DNA from 3 places in the Roseateles sp. GW821-FHT09G09 genome. Region 2 is predicted to be linked to each of the others. Evidence: predicted binding sites of a transcription regulator. Region 2 holds the regulator's gene; each other region holds the start of a gene.
The links. The regulator LexA, encoded in region 2, represses DNA repair genes until DNA is damaged. The targets are predictions, from matches to a motif close to ACTGTATNNNNATACAGT.
Positions count from the first base shown of each region.

Region 1: a site for LexA is predicted at 2,342-2,359, ahead of AC07O8_RS08010 (PA0069 family radical SAM protein). Genes of this name have one in related genera too.
Region 3: a site for LexA is predicted at 4,275-4,292, ahead of ruvA (Holliday junction branch migration protein RuvA). Genes of this name have one in related genera too.

Region 1 is NZ_JBWKOG010000002.1:709,933-717,396, forward strand. It holds gene AC07O8_RS08000 (amidohydrolase family protein) at 1-1,052, shown strand, start outside; gene AC07O8_RS08005 (arabinose transporter) at 1,049-2,257, shown strand; gene AC07O8_RS08010 (PA0069 family radical SAM protein) at 2,360-3,478, shown strand; gene AC07O8_RS08015 (hypothetical protein) at 3,617-4,075, shown strand; gene AC07O8_RS08020 (hypothetical protein) at 4,056-4,232, shown strand; gene AC07O8_RS08025 (phosphoethanolamine transferase) at 4,671-6,314, opposite strand; gene AC07O8_RS08030 (response regulator) at 6,503-7,464, opposite strand, start outside.
Region 2 is NZ_JBWKOG010000010.1:180,786-188,249, reverse strand. It holds gene AC07O8_RS24245 (O-succinylhomoserine sulfhydrylase) at 1-602, shown strand, start outside; gene gltX (glutamate--tRNA ligase) at 599-1,999, shown strand; tRNA gene AC07O8_RS24235 (tRNA-Ala) at 2,143-2,218, shown strand; tRNA gene AC07O8_RS24230 (tRNA-Glu) at 2,262-2,337, shown strand; tRNA gene AC07O8_RS24225 (tRNA-Asp) at 2,520-2,596, shown strand; tRNA gene AC07O8_RS24220 (tRNA-Ala) at 2,644-2,719, shown strand; tRNA gene AC07O8_RS24215 (tRNA-Glu) at 2,781-2,856, shown strand; tRNA gene AC07O8_RS24210 (tRNA-Asp) at 2,959-3,035, shown strand; gene AC07O8_RS24205 (helix-hairpin-helix domain-containing protein) at 3,137-3,442, opposite strand; gene lexA (transcriptional repressor LexA) at 3,459-4,136, opposite strand; gene AC07O8_RS24195 (asparaginase) at 4,250-5,185, shown strand; gene AC07O8_RS24190 (organic hydroperoxide resistance protein) at 5,300-5,734, opposite strand; gene AC07O8_RS24185 (MarR family winged helix-turn-helix transcriptional regulator) at 5,784-6,344, opposite strand; gene AC07O8_RS24180 (ATP-binding cassette domain-containing protein) at 6,498-7,464, opposite strand, start outside.
Region 3 is NZ_JBWKOG010000001.1:1,087,934-1,095,397, reverse strand. It holds gene AC07O8_RS04730 (magnesium transporter CorA family protein) at 1-122, shown strand, start outside; gene ybeY (rRNA maturation RNase YbeY) at 126-572, opposite strand; partial or broken gene AC07O8_RS04720 (PhoH family protein) at 863-1,852, opposite strand; gene AC07O8_RS04715 (sensor histidine kinase) at 1,944-3,419, shown strand; gene AC07O8_RS04710 (hypothetical protein) at 3,403-3,573, opposite strand; gene AC07O8_RS04705 (response regulator) at 3,572-4,225, shown strand; gene ruvA (Holliday junction branch migration protein RuvA) at 4,336-4,905, shown strand; gene ruvB (Holliday junction branch migration DNA helicase RuvB) at 4,934-5,998, shown strand; gene AC07O8_RS04690 (porin) at 6,117-7,070, opposite strand; gene AC07O8_RS04685 (sterol desaturase family protein) at 7,197-7,464, opposite strand, start outside.

The DNA of each region.
Region 1 (7,464 bases), on a different contig from region 2:
GCAAGCTCGGCGCGCACGTCCGCCCGCGGGACATGTACACGAGCACGATGCTGACGGCGGCCGCCTCGCTGGACGCCGGCATCACGACCCTCGTCGACGCCTGCCACAGCTCGCGCAGCCCCGAGCACACCGATGCCGCGCTCGACGCGCTGCACGCCTCGGGCATCCGCGCGCTGCACATGGTCGGCCCGGCGATGGACAAGGGCGCGTCGTCGGCGCATCTGCCGGGCGACCTGGCGCGTCTGGCGGCACGCTGGAACGCGGGCGACAGCCGCGTGCAGGTCGGACTCTTCGGACAGTTGAAGCTGGACTGGTGGGAGGTCGCGCGGGGCCTGGACATGCGCATCCTGACCGAGTTCATCGGCGACCTCGCGCAGCTCGGCCCGGAGTTCGCGAAGCCCGGCGTGCTCGGCCCGCACAACCTCTTCAACCACTGCACGCGCGTTTCTGCGGCGACATGGCGGCTGTTCGCCGACGCCGGCGTGAACATCACCGTGAATCCGCGCTCGGACGCGCTGTTCGGTTTCGACGACGAGACCTTCGCCTACCAGGTGGCCGTCGACCACGGCCTGGCGCCGGCGCTGGGCATCGATCTCGACACCGCCTTCGGCAGCGACCTGTTCGGCGAGATGCATGCGCTGTTCCACCAGCAGCGCGCCGCGATGCGGTATCGCCGGTTCCGCGGCGAGGCGGGCGTGCCCGCGCCGATCGGCGTCGAGGAGGTGCTGCGTGCCGCCACCGTCAACGGCGCGCGGGCGGCGGGTCTGGAGGACCGCGTCGGTTCGCTGACGCCGGGCAAGGCGGCGGACCTGATCATGGTCCGCACGCAGGGTGCGGCCGTATTTCCGGTGACGAACGCGATCGCCACGATCGTGCAGGCGGTGGAGCGTGCCGACGTCGACACGGTCGTGGTCGGAGGGTGCCTGCGCAAGCGCGACGGCCGGTTGATCGACGTCGATCTGGCGAAGCTGGCGGCTGACGCGGCGTCCTCGCGCGACTTCCTGCTCGACGCCAGCGGGCATCGCGTCGATCTGTTCAAGACCGCGGCATGAGCGCGCCGACCTCCGCCGCGACGCTGAGCCGACCCGCGCCCGGCGTCATCGCGGCGCTGTTCTGCGGCTACCTCGCCGTCGGCCTGCCGCTGCCGGTGCTGCCGCTGTTCATCCATGAGCGGCTCGGCTTCGACGCGCTGACCGTCGGGCTCGTCATCGGCCTGCAGTTCGTCGCCACGGTGCTGACGCGCGGCTATGCCGGGCGGCTCGTCGACGGGCAGGGCGGGCGGCGCTCGGCGTTGCAGGGCGCGATCGGCTGCGCCTTCGCGGGTCTGCTGTACCTCGTCGCGGCACTGCCTGGGTGGTCGCCGTCGATCGCGTTGGCCATCGTCGTCGCCGGACGGCTGGTGGCCGGCTTCGGAGAGAGCCAGTTCGTCACCGGCTGCGTGTCCTGGTCCATCGCGTCGGTGGGGCCGCAGCGCGCGGGCCTGTCGATGTCGTGGACCGGCATCGCGATGTTCGGCGCACTCTCCATCGGTGCGCCGATGGGGATGTGGCTGTATCGCGGCCAAGGTCGAGGCCACGACCTGGTTGCCGTGATGGCTGCCTGCGTCGCGGCGCCGCTTGCCGCCTGGGCCGTCGCGCTGGTGACGCCGTCCTACCGCATGGCCGGCGGCGCGCGGCTGCCGTTCCGGCGCGTGGTGGGCCAGATCTGGCGGCAGGGACTCGGGCTGACGCTGCAGGGCGTCGGGCTGGCCGGACTGACCGCGTTCGCGTCGCTGTACTTCGCGGCGCGCGGGTGGACGCATGCCGGCATCGTGATGACCTGCTTCGGCGTCGGCTTCATCGCGGTGCGGTTGCTGCTCGGGCACCTGCCCGACAGGATCGGCGACCGGCGCGTGGCGCTGTGGTCCTTGACCGTCGAGGCGATCGGGCAGGGCCTGGTCTGGGGAGCGCCGGGGGAGGCCGTCGCGTTGGCGGGCGCCTGCGTGACCGGCCTGGGTTGCGCGCTGATCTATCCGGCGCTCGGCGTCGAGGCGCTCAAGCGCGTGCCGCCGGCCAGCCGTGGCAGCGCGATCGGCGCATTCGCGGCGTTCCTCGACATCGCCTATGGCCTGGCCGGTCCGACGGCGGGCCTGGTGGCGGGTCGCTTCGGCTTCGCTGCCGTGTATGGGCTGGGCGGGGTGGCGGCGCTGCTCGGCGTGGTGCTGATCGTCACCGGCCCGACAGGCAGTACCGTGCCGACGCGCACGGCGTCGGAATGAGAGCGGCGCGGCGTCGAGAGGTGTGGGTGCGGGTGCGGGTGCGGCAGCCCGGGATGTCCATGGGCACTGGCATTCTGCGGCGATACTGTATAAATTGACAGTATGCCGCAAGACACCAAGATCGCTGCCCCGCCGCTGTACCTCCAGGCCGACGCGCTGAAGGGGCGGGGCAGCGCCTGGGCGATGCCGCACCGCTTCGAATCGCGCGAGCGCGAGCAGTACGACGACGGCTGGGGCACGCTGGACCAGGAGGCGCTCGAGGAGCACGTCGCCCCGAAGACCGAAATCATCGAGGAGCAGGCGAAGAAGATCGTCAGCGGCAACCAGTCGCCCGACATCGGCTTCGACCTGTCGATCAATCCGTACCGCGGTTGCGAGCACGGCTGCATCTACTGCTTCGCGCGGCCGACGCACAGCTACCTGAACCTGTCGCCGGGCCTGGACTTCGAGACCAAGATCATCGCCAAGGTCAACGCCGCCGAGCGGCTGCGGGAGACGCTGGCCTCGCCCGCGTACAAGCCCGCGCCGCTGGTGCTGGGCACCGCCACCGACGCCTACCAGCCGATCGAGCGCAAGCTGGGCATCACGCGCGCCGTCGTGGAGGTGCTGACGGAGGCGCGGCATCCGTTCTCGGTGGTGACCAAGTCCAGCGGCATCGAGCGCGACCTGGACCTGATCGTGCCGATGGCGCTGCGGCAGCAGGTGTCGGTCTACCTGTCGGTGACCTCGCTGGATCCGGCGCTGTCGCGGATCCTGGAGCCGCGCGCGGCCTCGCCGCAGCGGCGGCTGCAGACGATCAGGGCGCTGGCGGACGCGGGCGTGCCGGTGGGCGTGAGCGTGTCGCCGGTGATCCCCTTCCTCAACGAGCCGGAGCTGGAGCGCATCCTCGAAGCCGCCGCGGAGGCCGGGGCGACCAAGGCCTTCAGCATTCCCTTGCGGCTGCCCTGGGAAGTGGCGCCGCTGTTCCACGACTGGCTGCGGCTGCATCAGCCGGACAAGGCGGCGCGCATCATGGCGCGGCTGCGCGACATGCGCGGCGGCAAGGACAACGATCCACGCTTCGGCACGCGCTTCACCGGCGAGGGGATCTGGGCCGAGCTGCTCCAGCAGCGACTGCGCAAGGCGTCCAAGCGACTGGGCCTGGGCCGCGAGCGGCATCAGTTCGACTTCAGCGAGTTCCGCCCCCCGTCGAAGGTGGTGGGGCAGCAATCGCTGTTCTGAACGGTGGCAAGACCTGGCCCCTCGCCAGCTGATGTTTTCCAGTTGATCCTTTGCCAGCCGATCCTTTGCCAGCGGATTTAGCAATGACCTTCCTCAGTATGCGCAGGGGGAGTGACCTACCGGGATCAATGCCCCCCGATGAAACGCTCTTCGGAGGGAATGTTTTTCGAGCGCATCACGCAGAGACTGATTGCCTTTGAGTCGAGGACTCGCAATGCAGGAGTGGTGATGACATTGGATGTGAGGGATATGAAGTGCGGCTCAGAGGTGCGGCCCTTGATCGCGATCATGGTGCAGCCGCCGCCGACCCGGGGCGATGTGTCGGAATACGAACTGCTGATCGATTTGTTGAAGACCCCGGACGTGCTCTTCGGGCCGATGGGCTGGCAAGGGCTGCCGGATGCGCGCTGCCGTTACGCGAACTGGGAGGAACTCGAGCGGCCGCTGGAGTTCCTTTGGAGGAGTGGGATTTCCCCGCGGCACCTGCAGCACCTGCTGCTTCTGGCAGGGCATTTCGCTCAACGACATTCGCTGCGGCGGGGGGACGGCAGTACTCTCCCTGTACGAAGAGGACACCATGACCAGTTTCCGCTATGACATTCCGATGCAGCTTTCGCGCGAGCGGGCGCATGAGCGGACCATGGCGTTCTGGCACGAATTGGGATCGGTCGACCTGATGAAGGCGAACTTCCTCATCGTCTTCACTGAAGCGTCTGCGCCACCGGTCGTTAGCGCCTCTGTGTCCCCTGCATGATCAAGGGGCCAAGCCATGCCGATCACGCCCAATGACCTGCTCGAGGCGGCCCGGCGGCAGGCACTCGACCCTTCGGAAACTTGGCGCCGATCGGCAATCAGCCGCGCCTACTATGCGGCTTACCACCGCTGCAGGGATTGGGAAAGTACGCTACCCACGTTGGGTTCGAACGCCGGGCCTGCCGGAGGTCGACATCAGGAACTGATCAACTGACTTCGGAACCCGGCGCCGGAGTGTGGAATGGAGGTCGGCAATCGATCGCGTGCTTCCAGCTACCAGCTGTTTGCCCAACGCCAACGTCGAGTGGACGCCGACTATGACCTCCACGTGGAAGTCACTGAAGCGACGGTGCGCCTGCAGTTGGAAGAAGTCCAGCAAATCCTGACACGCTGTGACCAAGCACTGCCCCAATCGATGCTCCAGCGTGACCGGCCATGATCACCCACGCCGGCACGCACCCACCCAGTCCCACTCCTTGCGATAGACCGAGGTCTCCACGCCGCTGAGGCTGAGCACCGTGTGATACAGCCCGTCATGCGACATCGGCGTATCGCGACGCTGCGTCAGGCACGCGCTGTCGAGCTTCTGCGATTGCCGCGTCTGTTCCGGCAGCCACAGGATCAGCGGCACATGCTTCTGCTGCTTGGGCGCCAACGCGTAAGGCATGCCGTGCAGGAACAGGTTGTTCTCGCCCAGCGACTCGCCGTGGTCAGACACGTACAGCAGGCTCGGGTCGAAGCGCTGCGCCTGCGTGCCCAGCCAGTCGATCGCCTTCGCCAGCACGTGATCGGTGTAGGCGATCGTGTTGTCGTAGGCGTTGCGGACCTGGTCCAGCTCGCACTGCTGCAGCGCGTTGCTGCGGCACTCGGGCTGGAAGGGCTTGCGGTCGTCCGGCGTGCGCAGGTAGTAGGCGGGACCGTGGCTGCCCATCTGGTGCAGCACCAGCACGACGCCGCGCGCGACACGTTGCGGATCCAGCGCGGCGATGCGCGCGTCCAGGTCGTGCAGCATCACCTCGTCCAGGCACTCGCCGTCCGCGCGGCACAGGCCCGCGGGAATCGGATGATCCGGCCGGGCGGGATTGATCGCCTGCGCATTCGGCACGCGGTCGCAGATCCCCTTGCAACCCGACTGGTTGTCCAGCCACAGCACCGCCAGCCCGGCGTGCTGCAGCACGTCCAGCAGCGTCTGCTGGTTGCCGGGATGATCGACGTACACCTCGCGGCCGAGCTGCGAGAACATGCACGGCAGCGAGGCCGCCGTCGACGTGCCGCAGGAAGCGACCTCGCGGTAGCTGAGCACCGGCTTGGTCGACAGCTCCGGATTGGTCGGCTTGCCGTAGCCGTTGAGCTGGAAGTTCTCGGAGCGCGCGGTCTCGCCGACCACCAGCAGCACCAGCGGCGGCCGGGCGCCCGCGGCTCGCGGCGCGAGCCTGGCGTCCGCCGCGACGACCTCGAGCGGCCCCTTGGGCTTCTTCTGCTTCTGCGCGGCCAGCGCGGCGCTCGCCCAGATCGCGTTGATCGGGCTGACCATCTTGGTCAGCGCCTTGTTGTTGCGCAGCGTGGAGGCCAGGTCCGCCGTCCGCGTCGCCGCGAGCCCGACGCCCAGCGCCAGCGCCACGGCCACGCTCGCGAGGTTCCATCCCAGGCGCTTGAACCAGCGCTTGTCCGTCAGGCGTTGGCGCCAGATCCAGACCAGCGGGATCAGCGCGATCACCAGCACATGGGCCGCCAGCCCCCAGCCGATCAGGTCGCGCGTTTCGCGCACGTCGGTCTGCAACGCGTTGGTGATCATCGTGCTGTCGATGATCACGCCGTAGCTGCCGATGAAGTAGGCCAGCGGCGCCGTCATCAGCAGCATCAGCGTCAGCAGCGGCTTCACCGCCACGCGCCAGGCCAGCAGGCTGAAGACGGCGGCCAGCACCATGATCACGATGCCGGCGAAGACGATGACGAACAGCTTGCCCGACACGCCGGCGTAGTCCGGCATGCCCCACATCCGCTGCCACAGCGGCCAGTTGCCCAGTACACCGACCCACAGGGCGGTCAGCCACGTCAATACCAGCGGTGAACGAGCTTGCAAGGCGCCGACCTCGCGGGTCCGCGTGGTCGAAGAATCGGAAAACGGCATCTTGTTGTGTCAGGCCGGCAGAAGCAAACCCGCCCTTTTAGTTGTCGTACCTGAAGATCCCCTGAAGCTTCCCCGAGGCTTTCCTGAGGCTCCCCTGACGCATTCCTGAGCCTCGCTCCCGCTCCGCCCGGAAACCGCCTTCATCCTCGCAAGGCCATGCCGCCGCCCCGGGCGGCCTTCAGCCCCTGGCCGCTGGCCTGCACGTAACGGCGCTGCAGTTCCTCGATCCGAGGCTCCAGCGCACCGGGATCGCTCATCCGGTCCCGGTAACGCTTGAGCACCAGCGCCGCCATGTCGATCAGCTTGGCGTTCAGCGTCTGCGTGCCTTGCTCGACCAGCAACTGCACGCCGGTCTGCGCGTCGCCGCGCATGGCATGGCGCATCGCCGTCTCCGAGATCGCGAACACCCGGGCATTCGCGTCGCGCAACAGTTGCGTGCTGGGTTCGTGGCCTTCGGCCATGCTGATCAGGACTTCGGTCGCCGATTTGGAGCTGCAGAAGCGCAGGCCGAGCTGGCTCATGAGCGTCTCCATCTCGCTGAGTTCGATGTCCTGTCGCGCCATGCGCACCCACAGCGCCACCAGCAGGCTGGCGGCCTCGAGGTCGAAGTCCTCGTCGGCGGCGCGACGCGCGAACTTGCGCGCCAGCAGCAGCGCATCCGCCAGCTTGCGTTCCATCAACAGACGCAGGCCTTGCATCAGCACGTCGAAGCCCTGCAGGCGCTGGTCGCGCGGCGCGCGCTCCATGGCCTGCATCAGCGCATCCGTCGCGTACTTGAGGCCCTTGCTGTCCTTCGCGTCGAAGCGCATCAGCGCGATCAGCGCCAGGCTGTGCGCATCGAACAGCTTCGAACGCAAGCCCTGCGCCACACTGCGCTCGAGCATCTTGAGCGCCTCGTCGCGCTGCCCCGCGTAGAAGGCCAGCGTGCCGCAATGCTGCTGCCGCAGCAGGCAGCCCGGCGTCAGCGTCGCGGCGGTGCGGTAGGTCGCGAGCGCGGCGTCGATCTCGCCTTGCTCCATCTGCACGCGCCCCATCAGGTCGTAGCTGTCGGCCTGGTCGGGCATGTCGCCGATCAGCGTCTCCAGCGTGCGGCGTGCGGCGC
Region 2 (7,464 bases):
ACTTCATCATCCATTCCGGCACCAAGTACCTCGACGGCCAGGGCCGCGTGATCGCGGGCGCGATCTGCGCCTCCGCGAAACACGTCGACGAGGTGTTCACGCCGGTGATGCGGTCGGTGGGCATGTCGCTGTCGCCGTTCAACGCCTGGGTCGTGCTCAAGGGCATGGAGACGCTGTCGGTGCGCATGAAGGCGCAGACCGCCAGCGCCGCGGTGCTGGCCGAATGGCTGGAGGCGCATCCCGCCGTCGAGCGCGTCTACTACCCGGGCCTGAAGTCGCATCCGCAGCACGCGCTGGCGATGCGCCAGCAAGGCGGGCAGGGTGGGGCGGTGGTGTCGTTCATCGTCAAGGGCCGTGCGGACGACAACGGCCGTGCCGTCGCCTTCCACGTGATCGACCGGACGAAGATCTGCTCGATCACCGCCAACCTCGGCGACACCAAGACCACCATCACGCATCCGGCCAGCACCTCGCACGGCCGGCTCACCGAGCCGCAACGCCAGGCGGCCGGCATCACGCAGAGCCTGATCCGCGTCGCGGTCGGCCTGGAAGACATCGAAGACATCAAGGCCGATCTGGCCCGCGGTTTGAATTCCCTATGACGACTCCCTCCACCCCGGTCCGCACCCGCATCGCCCCGTCGCCGACGGGCTTCCTGCACCTCGGCACGGCGCGCACGGCGCTCTTCTCGTGGGCCTATGCGCGCCACCACGGCGGCGAATTCGTGCTGCGCATCGAGGACACCGACGTCGCGCGCTCGACGCAGGATTCGGTCGACCAGATCCTGGCATCGATGAAGTGGCTGGGCCTCGCGTACGACGAAGGTCCGGTCTACCAGATGCAGCGCCTGGCGCGCTATCACGCGGTGATCGAGCAGATGATCGCGACGGGCACCGCCTACCGCTGCTATTGCTCGCCCGAGGAGCTCGCCGCGATGAAGGCGGGTCAGGAGGCGCGCGGCGAGAAGCGTCGCTACGACGGCACGTGGCGTCCGGAAGCGGGCAAGACGCTGCCGGCGATCCCCGCGGGCATCGAGCCGGTGGTGCGTTTCAAGAATCCGGTCGACGGCGACGTGACCTGGGACGACCTCGTCAAGGGACCGATCACGATCAACAACCGCGAGATCGACGACCTCATCCTGCTGCGTCCGGATGGCGTGCCGACCTACAACTTCGCGGTGGTGATCGACGACTGGGACATGAAGATCACCCACGTCTTCCGCGGCGACGAGCACATCAACAACACGCCCTGGCAGATCAACCTCTTCAACGCGCTGGGCGCGTCGCTGCCGTCGTTCGGGCACATCCCGGTGATTTTGGGCGACGACGGCCTGAAGCTGTCCAAGCGCCGCGGCGCGGTCAGCGTGACCGCGTACGAGGAGAACGGCTACCTGCCCGAAGCGATGCTGAACTACCTGTCGCGCCTGGGCTGGAGTCACGGCGATGACGAGCTCTACAGCGTGGCGCAACTGGTGTCCTGGTTCGACGGCTCCCACATTTCCAAGAGCCCCGCGCAATGGGATCCGGCCAAGCTGGAATGGGTCAACGCGCATTACATCAAGCAGGCGGACGATGCGCGCTTGGCGTCGCTGGTCGCTGCCCAACTCGCCAAGCGCGGACTTGCCGCGCCGGAGCGCCTGGAAGCGATGTGCGCGCTGTTCAAGGATCGCTGCGCCACCACGGTGGCCCTGGCGGACTGGCTGGCGATGTATGTGTCGCCGGTGATGCCGACCGAGGCCGATCGCGCCCAGCATCTGACCGATGCGGTGAAGCCGGCCGTGCTGGCCTTCGCCGACAAACTCGAGGCGCTGCCGGTGTGGGACAAGGCAGCCATCAGCGGGGCCATCAAGGAAACCATCGGCGCGCATGGCTTGAAGATGCCGCAATTGGCGATTCCCGTGCGGGTGCTGGCCTGCGGTCGTTCGCAGACCCCGTCGGTGGACGCGGTGCTGGAACTTTTCGACAAAGAAATTTTGTTGAACCGCTTGCGTTCCGTTTAAAACTCGATCTATACTCTCGTTCTCGCTTGAACAGCGCGACGTTCGAAACGAACTTCGAAGCGGCAGACGATGAATCAAAACGGGGAGCGCGAGCTCCCCGATGAAATTCAAGAGCCGAAAAGAAGCCGGGTCGAATCCCCGAAGGGGGTATAGCTCAGCTGGGAGAGCGCTTGCATGGCATGCAAGAGGTCAGCGGTTCGATCCCGCTTACCTCCACCAAACTTCAGTTTGCGTGGCGCGCGGTTCAAGGGAAGAAGGTTCAGTCCCCTTCGTCTAGAGGCCTAGGACACCACCCTTTCACGGTGGCTACAGGGGTTCGAATCCCCTAGGGGACGCCAAGTTTCGAACTTGGTTGCTGACCAGAGATTGAATGAGAAAATCGAAAAATTCTTTGGAATTCGATTTGATCGTTGTCAAAATCAGGTACAGTAACGAAATCGACGCAGCGATGACATCAAGCAATTGATCGAATCAAAGCGACATGAGTTTGATGCGACGGATCGAAAGATCTTGAGTATCTGGAGTGGTAGTTCAGTTGGTTAGAATACCGGCCTGTCACGCCGGGGGTCGCGGGTTCGAGTCCCGTCCACTCCGCCAACACAGTTGAGACTCGGGCGGCGTACCGATTCGATGCGAAAGCATTCGGGGGTATAGCTCAGCTGGGAGAGCGCTTGCATGGCATGCAAGAGGTCAGCGGTTCGATCCCGCTTACCTCCACCAGAGCACCTTCGGGTGGGATGGTTGCAAGGTACACGCGGTTCGAGTCGAGACAGCAAGTCCAGTCCCCTTCGTCTAGAGGCCTAGGACACCACCCTTTCACGGTGGCTACAGGGGTTCGAATCCCCTAGGGGACGCCAAGTTTGACAAGGCTTGGCTGCATCACGGTTCTGCATGGAGCCGATGGCTTGCAGCAGAACTTGTTCGCAAATGATATCGATGCACCCAATAGCGTCGTATCTGGAGTGGTAGTTCAGTTGGTTAGAATACCGGCCTGTCACGCCGGGGGTCGCGGGTTCGAGCCCCGTCCACTCCGCCAGCATTAAAACCCTGTCGATGCAAATCGGCAGGGTTTTTTCTTTTGTGTGTTCGCTGGCGTCGTCCACTGGTTGCGCGACATTTGCTGCGACGGGTCCGAGATCAAAGATCCGGATATTCGCGCTTTCGTTGTGCCGTATAACTCCACCAATCTCGTGGTGGGCCGCCGTTCATGAAATCGACGGCGGCCATATAGGTATCCAGCACGCACGGATCGTGCCGCTGACCGGTCAGTTTGCAGATCCGTTGATACAGCGCAAAGGCATCGGCACCGACGAGATCCGCCGGCTGACGAATCCCCATCCGCTCGAAATCGCGCACCATCGCCGGTCCGATGTTGGGAATCTGCCGAAGCGACGCGCATTCCGCAGCCGAAGCCGCCTTGGTGTGCGTCTTTCGCGCGCTCATGAGGGAATCCTGGCGCTCAGTGGAAGCCGCCGGAGCGGATCAGGCCGACCGCCAGGCCCTCGATCGCAAACTGTTCGTCCGGGCTGACCTCGATCGGCTGGAAGTCGCTGTTTTCAGGCAGCAGGCGAATGCCGTCGGCATGGCGCTGGAAGCGCTTCACGGTGACCTCTTCCCCGATGCGCGCCACGACGACCTGACCGTTGCGAGCCTCGCTGATCTTCTGCACGGCGAGCAGGTCGCCGTCCACGATGCCGATGTCCTTCATGCTCATGCCTTTCACGCGCAGCAGGAAGTCCGGCGCCTTCGAGAACATCGAGGGGTCGACGCTATAGTGCTGTTCGACGTGTTCCTCGGCCAGGATGGGGGCGCCAGCGGCGACCCGGCCCACCAGCGGCAAGGTCAGCTGCGCGAGGCTCGCCAGCGGCAGCGCGAACTGGCTGTGCTCCCGCGCGCGATTGACCTGGCGCAATGCCGTCGATGGCAACCGGATCCCGCGAGCGGTGCCGCCCACCAGTTCGATGACGCCCTTGCGCGCCAAGGCCTGCAGGTGTTCCTCGGCGGCGTTGGCGGACTTGAAGCCCAGTTGCTGCGCGATCTCCGCGCGGGTGGGTGGCGAGCCGGTGCTCTCGATGCTGTCGCGGACCAGATCGAAGATCTGCTGTTGCCGGGCGGTGAGTTTGGGCGGAGTGTCCACGAGCAAGCCTTTGTTCCATTGAGGGGCGGATGTCGAAGACGAGGCGACCCGAGGGTTCGGAGGCCGCCTGAGAATTCATCCAGCATCTGGATTTTTATACAGGAGACGAGAAATTGCAAAGTGCGGCGCAGACCCTCGTGATCATCGGCACCGGCGGGACCATCGCCGGCGCTTCCGGGCGCGCGACGGACAACGTCGGCTACAAGGCCGGCTCGCTGTCGGTGGCGGCGTTGGTGGGCGCGGTGCCGGCGCTGGCGGCCAGGGCGCTCGAGGCTGAGCAACTGGCGCAGCTCGACAGCAAGGACATGGATCACGCGACCTGGGCCCGCCTCGCGCGCCGGGTGCGGGCGCATCTGGATCGCCCCGAGGTGCGCGGCATCGTGATCACGCACGGCACCGACACGCTGGAGGAGACCGCCTACCTGCTGCAGCGCGTGCTCGCGCCCGAGAAGCCGGTCGTCCTGACGGCGGCGATGCGCCCGGCGACGGCCATCCAGGCGGATGGTCCGCAGAACCTGCTCGACGCGGTGGCCGTGGCCGAGGCCGACGACGTGCGCGGTGTCGTCGCGGTCGTTGCGGGGAAGGTGTGGTCGGGCTTGGAGCTGCGCAAGACGCACACCTACCGCCTCGATGCCTTCGAGGCCGGGCCCGACGCCGGGCCGCTGGCCGTGGTGGAGGAGGGGATCGTGCGCCGCTTCCGCGATTGGCCCCAGGGCGAGGCCTTGAGCGCGACCTTGCTGCCCGAGGACGCTTCGCGCTGGCCGTGGGTCGAGGTGCTGGTCAGCCACGGCGGGGCCGACGCGCGCGCCCTGGAGGCCTGGCGTGCCGCGGGGCTCCAGGGGCTGGTGCTGGCCTGCACCGGGAACGGCACGCTGAACCGCGCGCTCGATGCGCCGGTCCAGGCGCTCAAGGACGCCGGCATCCCGGTCTGGCGCACGACGCGATGCGCGCAGGGGCGCATCGTCGGCGCGAGCGACGAACCCGCGGCCGCGCTGTCGCCCTGGGCGGCGCGCATCGAATTGATGCTCACGCTGCTGCGGCCGCGCTGATCCCGTCGCGCATCGCTGATCCCGCATCGGACCAAAGAATCGGGCCAAAGAAAAAGCGCCGGCATTGCCGGCGCTTTTTTCATCGCGAATCCGGATGGGGCCGGATCCGGACGATCAGACGATCGTCAGCGTGACGTCGATGTTGCCGCGGGTGGCGTTGGAGTACGGGCAGACCTCGTGCGCCTCGGCGACCAGCTTCTCCAGCGCGGCGCGGTCCATGCCCGGCACCGAGATCTTCATCGACACGGCGATGCCGAAGGCGCCCGGCTTGTTGGCGTGGGGGCCGATGCCGACTTCGCTGGTGATCGAGACTTCGGCCGGCAGGGCGACCTTGTTGCGGCCCGAGACGGCCTTCATCGCGCCGATGAAGCAGGCGGAGTAGCCCGCGGCGAACAGTTGTTCAGGGTTGGTGCCGGCACCGCCGCCGCCGCCGAGTTCCTTTGGCGTCGACAGGTCGACCTTCAGCGCGCCGTCGGACGACTGCGCGGTGCCTTGACGGCCGCCAGTGGCGGTGGCGGTGGCGGTGTAGAGGGCTTTTTCGATGGCCATGTGAGGCTCCTTGGTGGTGATGGGTGGGGGGTGAACGGACAACTCGGGGTCAGGTCTCGCCATCCTCGTCCGCAGTGACGGGATCGGCGGGATCGCGAGCCAGGTGGGTCAGTACGTTGGCTCGCAATTCATGCAGGCGCTTTGTCAGCGACTCCAGTTCGGCGGGGCCGCAGGCGCTGGCGCAGGCCAGCTGTTCAGGGATGGCGACGGCCTGGTCGCGCAGTGCGCGGCCGGCCGGCGTCAGATGGATCTCGACGCGACGCTCATCGGTCAGCGCACGACGGCGCTCGATGAAACCACTCGACTCGAGGCGCTTGAGCAGCGGCGTGAGCGTGCCGGAGTCCAGGTTCAGCCGTTGCCCCAGTTCAGAGACGCTCGGGCCGTCGGTCTCCCACAGCACCAGCATCGCCAGGTATTGCGGGTAGGTCAGGCCCATCGGAGCCAGCAGCGGCTTGTAGAGCTTCGTCATCGCCAGCGAGGTCGAATAGAGCGCGAAGCACAGCTGAACGTCCAGCTTCAGCCAGTCCGTGCCCGCAGGCACTGGCAGGGCGCGAACCGCGGCCGGGGCGGCGGCGGTGTCCTGCGGATGGAAGCGGGTCGTGTTCGGCATGGGATGAACTATAGCGAGCAATTCAATTGCGCACAATTGAAATGGTCTTTGAGCGTGGTTGACGGGAACTATGGGCGGCGATCGCCGGAAGTTCCAGAATGAAAAACGCCCCGGGGACGTGATCACCGGGGCGTGCTGAAGCGCGGGGCAGAGTCAGCCCGTCGTCTGGATCGCGTCGACCTGTTCGCTGAGTTCGAGCCAACGGAGCTCCGCGGCTTCCACCTCGTCGCCGATGGCCTTCAAGCGCTTTCCGGCGTCGGCGATCTGCGCCGACGTCTGGCCGGCGCCGGAGAGCTGCGCTTCAAGCGCGGCGCGCTCTTCCGACCACGCCTTCATGCGGGTATCGATCTGCTCCATCTCCTTGCGCAGCGGGCGTGTCTGCTCGGACAGTTTCTGGCGGGCCTGTCCGCTGAGCTTGCGGTCTTCCCGCTTGACGGGGGCGGACGGTGCCACCGGCGCGGCAAGCACGGGGGCTGCTGCCACCGCCACGGGGGACGGCGCAGGGGCGGCGGGGGCGGCGCTCGTGGCGCTTGTGGCGCTGCTGGCGCGGGCGCTGCGCAGTGCCTGCTTGGCCTCTTCCTTGGCGAGCTTCGCGGCCTCCTTGGACCGATCGAGCAGCCAGCGCTGGTAGTCGTCCAGGTCGCCGTCGAAGGGCGCGAGCTTGCCGTCGGCCACCAGCCAGAACTCGTCGCAGACCTCGCGCAGCAGGGCACGGTCATGGCTGACCAGCATGACGGTGCCTTCGAACTCGTTGAGCGCCATCGACAGCGCTTCGCGCGTCTGCAGGTCCAGGTGGTTGGTCGGCTCGTCCAGCAGCAGCAGGTTGGGGCGCTGCCAGACCAGCATCGCCAGCACCAGCCGCGCCTTCTCGCCCCCCGACAGGCTGCCCACCTCCTGGTTGACCATGTCCCCGACGAAGCGGAACTGGCCGAGGAAGTCGCGCAGCTCCTGCTCGCGCGCGTTCGGGCTGACCTCCTTGGCCAGCCGGATCATGTGCATCAGCGGGCCTTCGTCGGGCCGCAGCACGTCCATCTCCTGCTGCGCGAAGTAGCCGATCGACAAGCCCTTGCCCTCGGTGATCGTGCCGCCCATCGCGCGCTGCATGCGCGCCACCGTCTTC
Region 3 (7,464 bases), on a different contig from region 2:
ACACCCTGCCGCTGATCCACCGGGCCACCGGCTTCTGGATCGCCGTGGGCGTCATGGTCGTGACCGCCCTCCTGCTCGGCGCCTTCTTCTGGCGCAAGCGCTACCTGGGCACGCAGCAGTAGCGCTCAGCGCTTGACGTAGGGATCGGCGAAGCCGAGCCCGATCATGACCTCGGTCTCGCGCGCCTCCATGAACTCGGCCTCGTCGTCTGCCTCGTGGTCGTAGCCCTGCGCGTGCAGCGTGCCGTGGACCAACATGTGCGCGTAATGCGCCGCGAGGTCCAGGCCCATCTCCTTCGCCTCGCGTTCGACGACCTCGGCGCAGATCACCAGGTCCGCGGCGACGACCGGCTCGTGCGTGTAGTCAAAAGTCAGCACGTTGGTCGCGTAATCCTTGGACCGGTATTCGCGGTTGAGCGACTGCCCTTCCTCCGCATCGACGATGCGGACCGTGATCTCGCCGGGCAGCTCCAGCGCCGCGCGCATCCAGCGGATCACCTTGTGCCGCGGCAGCAGCGCCTTGTGGCGCGGATCGGCGAATTGCAACGAGAGGCTCAGCGCCGGACGGCTCATCGCGAGGCTCCCTTGCGCGTGGACTTGACCGCGGGCTTCCTTGTGGCAGGCTTTGCTGCGGCGGGTTTCCTGGCGGCCGTCTTCTTCGCAGCGGGCTTGGCCGCCGGCTTCCTGGCGGCGGCTTTCTTCACGGGCTCAGCCGGCGGCGCGAGCGGCGGAGGCGCCTCTTCGAAGCGCAGTGCCTCTTCGCGCAAGCGCAGCGCACGCAGGCGGCGCTCCTCGCGTTCCTCGGCGAACTGGGCGCGATGCGCCTCTTCCGCGCGCGCTTCCTCGCGCGCCAGCGCCTCCGTCTGGTCCTCGTAGGCTTGCACGATGCGTGCCACCAGCGGATGACGGACGACGTCCGCGCGTGTGAAGCGCGTGATCGCGATGCCCTCGACGTCGTCCAGCACCTGCTCGGCGTCGACCAGACCGCTGCGCATGCCGCGCGGCAGGTCGATCTGGCTGGTGTCGCCGGTCACCACGCACTTGCTGCCGAAACCGATGCGTGTCAGGAACATCTTCATCTGCTCGGGCGTCGTGTTCTGCGCCTCGTCGAGGATGACGAAGGCGTGATTCAAGGTGCGTCCCCGCATGAAGGCCAGCGGCGCGATCTCCAGTTGGCCCTTGTCGAACGCCTTGGTCACGCGATCGAAGCCCATCAGGTCGTACAACGCGTCGTAGAGCGGCCGCAGGTACGGATCGACCTTCTGCGTCAGGTCGCCGGGCAGGAAGCCCAGCCGCTCGCCGGCCTCGACCGCCGGCCGCGTCAGGATGATGCGCTGCACGGTCGAGCGCTCCAGCGCATCCACCGCGCAGGCCACCGCGAGGAAGGTCTTGCCCGTGCCCGCCGGCCCGATGCCGAAGCTGATGTCGTGCGACAGGATGCTGCGCAGGTAGAGATGCTGGTTGCCGGTGCGACCGGCCAAGTCGGCGCGACGGGTGCGCAGCACGACGCCGTTGTCGTCCGGGCCCTCCGGGCCGCCCGGGCCGCCCGGGCCGCCCGTGTTCCCGCCGTTGGCGGCTTTCGTCCGCGCGACCACGTCGTTGGCCGCCTCGACGATCGCCAGTCGCAGGGTCTCGCCGGGAATCGCCCGGTCGGCCCGCGCGTAGAGCGACTCGAGCAAGGCCACCGTGCGCTGCGCCGGCGCGCGGTCGCCCTCGATGTTGAAGTGCTCGGCGCGATGGGTGATGCGCACGCTCAGCGCCGCCTCGATCTGGCGGAGATGCTCGTCCAGCGGGCCGCACAGGTGCGACAGGCGACGGTTGTCGGCGGGGGTGAAGGCGTGGCGCAGGTTCAAGCGGAGAAGGCTCCGTATTCAGGGGGGTTGAGGACGGTATTGTCGCGCGCCGGTGCGCGGCGCGCTTGCCGCGCCTGCACAATCGCCCCCCATGCACCGGACCACGGAACAACAAGGAGACGCTGCCGGCCCCAGGGATGCCGTGCCGGCGCAGGGGGGCTCCAGGCCTGCGGCGTTCGGCGCCGCGGCCGCGCTGACATTGGCCGTGCCGGTCTGCCTCGCGCAAGTGGCCGGTGCCGCGGTCGCCGGCTCCGACGTCACCGCCGGCTCCTTCGCCACCTTGTGGACGAGGCTCGCCCCGCAGCTCGCCTACGGCCTGCAGTCCGCGCTGGTGCTGATGGCCTTCGTGCTGGGACTGCTGATCTGGCAACGACGCGCCCAGCGCCATATCTCCTGGCTGCTCGTCCTGATGCCGGGATGGGTCGTCATGGTGGGTCTCGCGCCGCTGTCGTCGTGGCGCACGGGGATCGCGGTGATCCTGGCGCCGTGGCTGCTCTGGTCCGCGGTGCACTACTTGATGCGACGGATGCGGCGACGGGACCGCCGCATGCACCGCGCCCTGCTGGCCCAGGCGCTGCTCTTTCCCGCCGCGCTGCTGCTGCCGGTACCGGCCACGCGCATCGCCGCCTTCGCGCTCTGGTGGCTGGGCGCGCAGCTGCTCGTGGCGATGGCCTGGCACCTCTGGCATCTCTGGCAGGACATGTTCCTGCCGACCTTGGAGGAGCGCTACCCGCGGTCCGACTTCATCCTCAGCTGTGTGCTGATCGGCTTCGGCGCGTTCGCGGTCCTGACGGCCTGGAGCTTGCCGGGCAGCGGCCTGGCCGGCATCCTCGGCCCGCTGTGCCTGCTGGGCCTGGGCCTGCATCGCGTGCGCGAGTTCGCCCGCGCGCTCACGCAGTCCGAGCTCGCCGTCCTGCAAGGCGAGTTGCGCCTGCAGGAGCGCATCGCCGAACTGGAGCGCCATTTCGATCAGGTCGCGGAGACCAAGCTGGAGCAGGTCACCGAACGCGAGCGCAAGCGCATCGCCGCCGACCTCCACGACGACCTCGGCGCCAAGCTGCTGACCATCGTGCACACCAGCGAATCGGACCGGATCTCAACGCTCGCGCGCGAAGCGCTGGAGGAGATGCGGCTGTCCGTGCGCGGCCTGACCGGCAAGCCGGTGCAACTGCTCGATGCGCTTGGGGACTGGCGTGCCGAAGTGGTCTCGCGCCTGGCCCAGGCCAACATCCTGGCCGAGTGGAAGTCGCCCGCCGAGGACATCGAGCACACCTTCCCCGCCCGTGCCTACGTGCAGACGACGCGCATCCTGCGCGAATCGGTCAGCAACATCATCAAGCACAGCGGCGCCACGCACTGCGTGATCAGCTGCTCGGCGCAGGACGGCTATTTCTCGGTGGTGATCCAGGACAACGGCCAGGGCATCCCGCTCGAGCTCGAGGGTCGCCTGGACAAGGGACACGGCATGGCCAGCATGAAGGCCCGCGCCAAGCAGATGCATGGCCAGTGCCTGGTCGAATCGGGTCCCGGTTGGGGCACCGTCATCCGGCTCACGATCCCCCTTTGATCACGCGCTGATCGCGATCTCCCGTGATCCATTGCCGCTGGCGCCACAGTCCGGCGTTGATCAGGATGGTCAGCCCCCCGAGAAAGCCGTACTGTTGCAGGAAGTCAGCGGGCACTCCGCCCGCACGACAATCCTGAGCAAGAATCCGCGCCATGAACCACATCCTGCTCCTCGAAGACATTCCCGAAATCCGCGCCTGGCTCAAGGTCCTGGTCAAGCAGGTCTTCGCCAACGCGGTCGTCACCGAGTGCTCGCGGGTGCAGGACGCGCTGCAGCAGGTCAACTCGCAGCGCTTCACGCTGGCGCTGCTGGACCTGGGCCTGCCGGACGGGTCCGGCGTCGACGTGATCTCCGCGCTGCGCGAGAAGCAGCCCGAGGTCCAGTCGGTCATCGTCACCATCCACGACGACGACGAACACCTCTTCCCCGCCCTGCAGGCCGGCGCCTTCGGCTATCTGCTCAAGGAGCAGTCTCGCGAGCTGCTGGTCGAGCAGTTGCAGCGCATCAGCCAGGGCGAACCGCCGCTGTCCCCGTCGATCGCGCGCAAGGTCATCGCCTACTTCACCTCGCAACGCCGGCCGCAGGCCGCGCAGGTGCTGCACGAGGTGTCGCTGACCGACCGCGAGACGGAAGTCCTGCTGCGCGTCGCGAAGGGCTTCACGCTGCCGGAGATCGGCGTGCAGCTGGGTCTGTCGCGCCACACGATCGCCGACTACGTGAAGCAGATCTACCGCAAGCTGAACGTGAGTTCGCGCGCCGAGGCCGCGCTGGAGGCCCAGCGCCTGGGTCTTTTCGGCAGGAACTGAGCGCCCAGGGCGCCGGCTCCCGAGGCAGGATCGCTCGCCGCGGGAAAATACTGGACAAATATCCAGCAGATCGCCGTCTAAGCGTCGACGAACGCGGATAATCCGCGCCCATGATCGGCAAGCTCACCGGCGTCATCGCGGAAAAATCGCCCCCGCAGGTTGTCATCGACGTGCAAGGCGTCGGCTACGAAGTCGACGTGCCGATGAGCACCTTCTTCAACCTGCCCGGCCTGGGCGAACGCGCCACGCTGTTGACGCACCTGAGCATCCGCGAGGATGCGCACGTCCTCTTCGGATTTCTCACCGCCGAGGAGCGCAGCACCTTCCGCCTGCTGATCAAGATCAGCGGCGTCGGTCCGAAGATGGCGCTCTCCCTGCTGTCGGGCATGTCGGTCGGGGATCTGGCGCAGGCCGTCTCCAAGCAGGAAGCCGGCCGGCTGGTGAAGGTGCCGGGCATCGGGAAGAAGACGGCCGAGCGATTGCTGCTGGAGCTCAAGGGCAAGCTGAGCCCGGACCTCTCGCTGCCGGTGTCCGTGGCCAACGACGCGCAGGCCGACATCCTGCAGGCGCTGGTCGCGCTGGGCTACAGCGAGAAGGAAGCCGGCAGCGCGCTGAAGACGCTGCCATCGGACATCGGCGTCAGCGAGGGCATCAAGCTGGCGATGAAGCACCTGTCATGAATCCACGCGCGCGGCGTACTCTCCCACCATGAGCATCCAGACCGACGACTTCACGCCCGCGCCGCAGCAGGCCCGACTCATCAGCGCACAACCCACGTCGCCGAACGAGGATGCGATCGAGCGCGCGCTGCGTCCCAAGCTGCTCGACGAGTACGTCGGCCAGGCCAAGGCGCGGGAGCAGTTGGAGATCTTCATCGGCGCCGCGAAGAAGCGCCGTGAGGCGCTCGACCACGTGCTGCTGTTCGGACCGCCTGGATTGGGCAAGACCACGCTGAGCCACATCGTCGCCGCGGAACTGGGCGTCAACCTGCGCCAGACCAGCGGTCCGGTGCTGGAGAAACCCAAGGACCTGGCGGCGATCCTGACCAACCTCGAGCGCAATGACGTGCTCTTCATCGACGAGATCCACCGGCTGTCCCCGGTCGTCGAGGAGATCCTGTATCCGGCGCTCGAGGACTACCAGATCGACATCATGATCGGCGAAGGCCCGGCGGCCCGTTCGATCAAGCTCGACCTGCAGCCGTTCACCCTGGTCGGCGCGACCACACGCGCCGGCATGCTGACCAACCCGCTGCGCGACCGCTTCGGCATCGTGGCGCGGCTGGAGTTCTACACGGCCGAGGAACTCCAGCGCATCGTGACCCGGTCTGCCGCGCTGCTCGGCGCGCCGATGGATCCGGAGGGCGCGCTCGAAGTCGCGCGCCGGTCGCGCGGCACGCCGCGGATCGCGAACCGGCTGCTGCGCCGCGTCCGCGACTATGCGGACGTCAAGGCGGACGGCACCATCACCCGCAACATCGCCGAAAAAGCGCTGGCGATGCTGGATGTCGACCCGTTGGGCTTCGACCTGATGGACCGCAAGCTGCTGGAGGCGGTCGTGCACCGGTTCGACGGCGGACCGGTGGGCCTGGACAACGTCGCCGCGGCCATCGGTGAGGAGCCCGGCACCATCGAGGACGTGATCGAGCCCTACCTGATCCAGCAGGGCTTCCTGCAACGCACGCCGCGGGGGCGGATCGCGACGCTGGCGGCTTATCGCCACCTCGGCGTCGCACCGCCGAAGCAGGCGGGGCAGCTGTTCGAGCTCGAATAGCGCGCTTCGGGCCTGCCGATGGCAGGCTCATCGACCACCGGGGTCGCAGCGCGCGGCACAGCAGCAACAATGAAAAAAGGCGCTCCGAAGAGCGCCTTTCTGCTTCCAGATCCGGAGATCAGAAGTTGTGGCGGACGCCCAGGGCGAACGAGCTCAGGTCGTCGCGCTTGTTCGCCGTGGAAGCGTCCACGGCGGTGTAGAACGCGTACACCTTGGTGCGCTTGCTCAGGTTGTAGTTGTAGGCCACGGTGTATTGCTTGCCACCGTTGCGACCGTTGTTGAACGAGTAGGCGCCAGCCTTGGTGCCACCGACGTTCAGGTGGAATTCCGATTGGCCCAGCGTGTACATCACGGCGGCGCGGCCGATCCAACGCGAGTCCTTCGCGCCCGGCGATTGCGGCGTGCCCGACTCTTCGCGTTGCGCGTAGCCGCCGAAGGTGAAGGCGCCCAGTTCATACAGGCCGCGGATCGCGTACTGCTTGGCCGAACCTTGCTTGCTGTAGCCAGCGCCCAGGTGCATCGGGCCCTGGTCGTAGTTCAGCGCGACGTCGTAGCCGCGGGGGTCGACGCCCTCGCCGGCGTGCAGCGTGAACTCGCCGTTGAAGCCGCCGACGTTCGGGGTGAAGTAACCGACCTTGTTGGTCTGCGTGAAGCCGGCACCGGAGTACAGCTTGTCTTCCGACGTGCCGGTGTCATGGTTGTGCATCGACACGTAGTCGGCGGTGGCGTAGTACGAGCCCGGGGTCCAGCGGCCCAGACGGATCGCGCCGAAGTCGCCGGCCAGCTGCACGCTGGCTTCACGGTTCCAGAACGCCGAGTTGGTCTGGCGGCCGTCGTCGGAGTTCAGGCCATGTTCCAGGGCGAAGCTGGCCTTCAAGCCGCTGCCGAGGTCTTCCGTGCCCTTGAAACCCAGGCGGGAGTTGTTGTTGATCACCGAAGCGACGCGGTCGTTGTTGCCGGTCTTGATGCTTTCCACCGAGGTGTTGATGCGACCCCAGAGCGTGACGGAGCTCTGCGCGAACACGGGAGCGGAAAGAGCCGCGATGGCCGCAGCGAATGCAATCTTTTTCATACCCACCTTCATCCAGTTGGAGGTTTCAGCCGGTCTGGCTCAATGGCTTTACTGCAAGGTGTGCGGAGTATAGAAGTGCGTTGCACGCACCCATAACGCCCGACGCAAAATTGCAACAGTTCCCCGTTAGGGGTGAACCAGAGGGCTGGCGGGTGATAGCAGACGTGCCGTCAGCACCTGGCCCGCCAGGAGTCCGGCCAGCACGACGATCTGCGCGATGGGGCCGAGCCGATGGGCATTCCAGAGGAACAGCGCGACCGCGCCGAGCAGCAGCAGGAACATCGCCCCCGCCGCCCAGGCGTGCGAGGACGCAACCTTCGGGTCGAACAGCGGCCTCGTGTGCGGGTCGTATCCGGGCGCTATGCGGGCACCGACGCCGGGTTCCCAGTGTGCG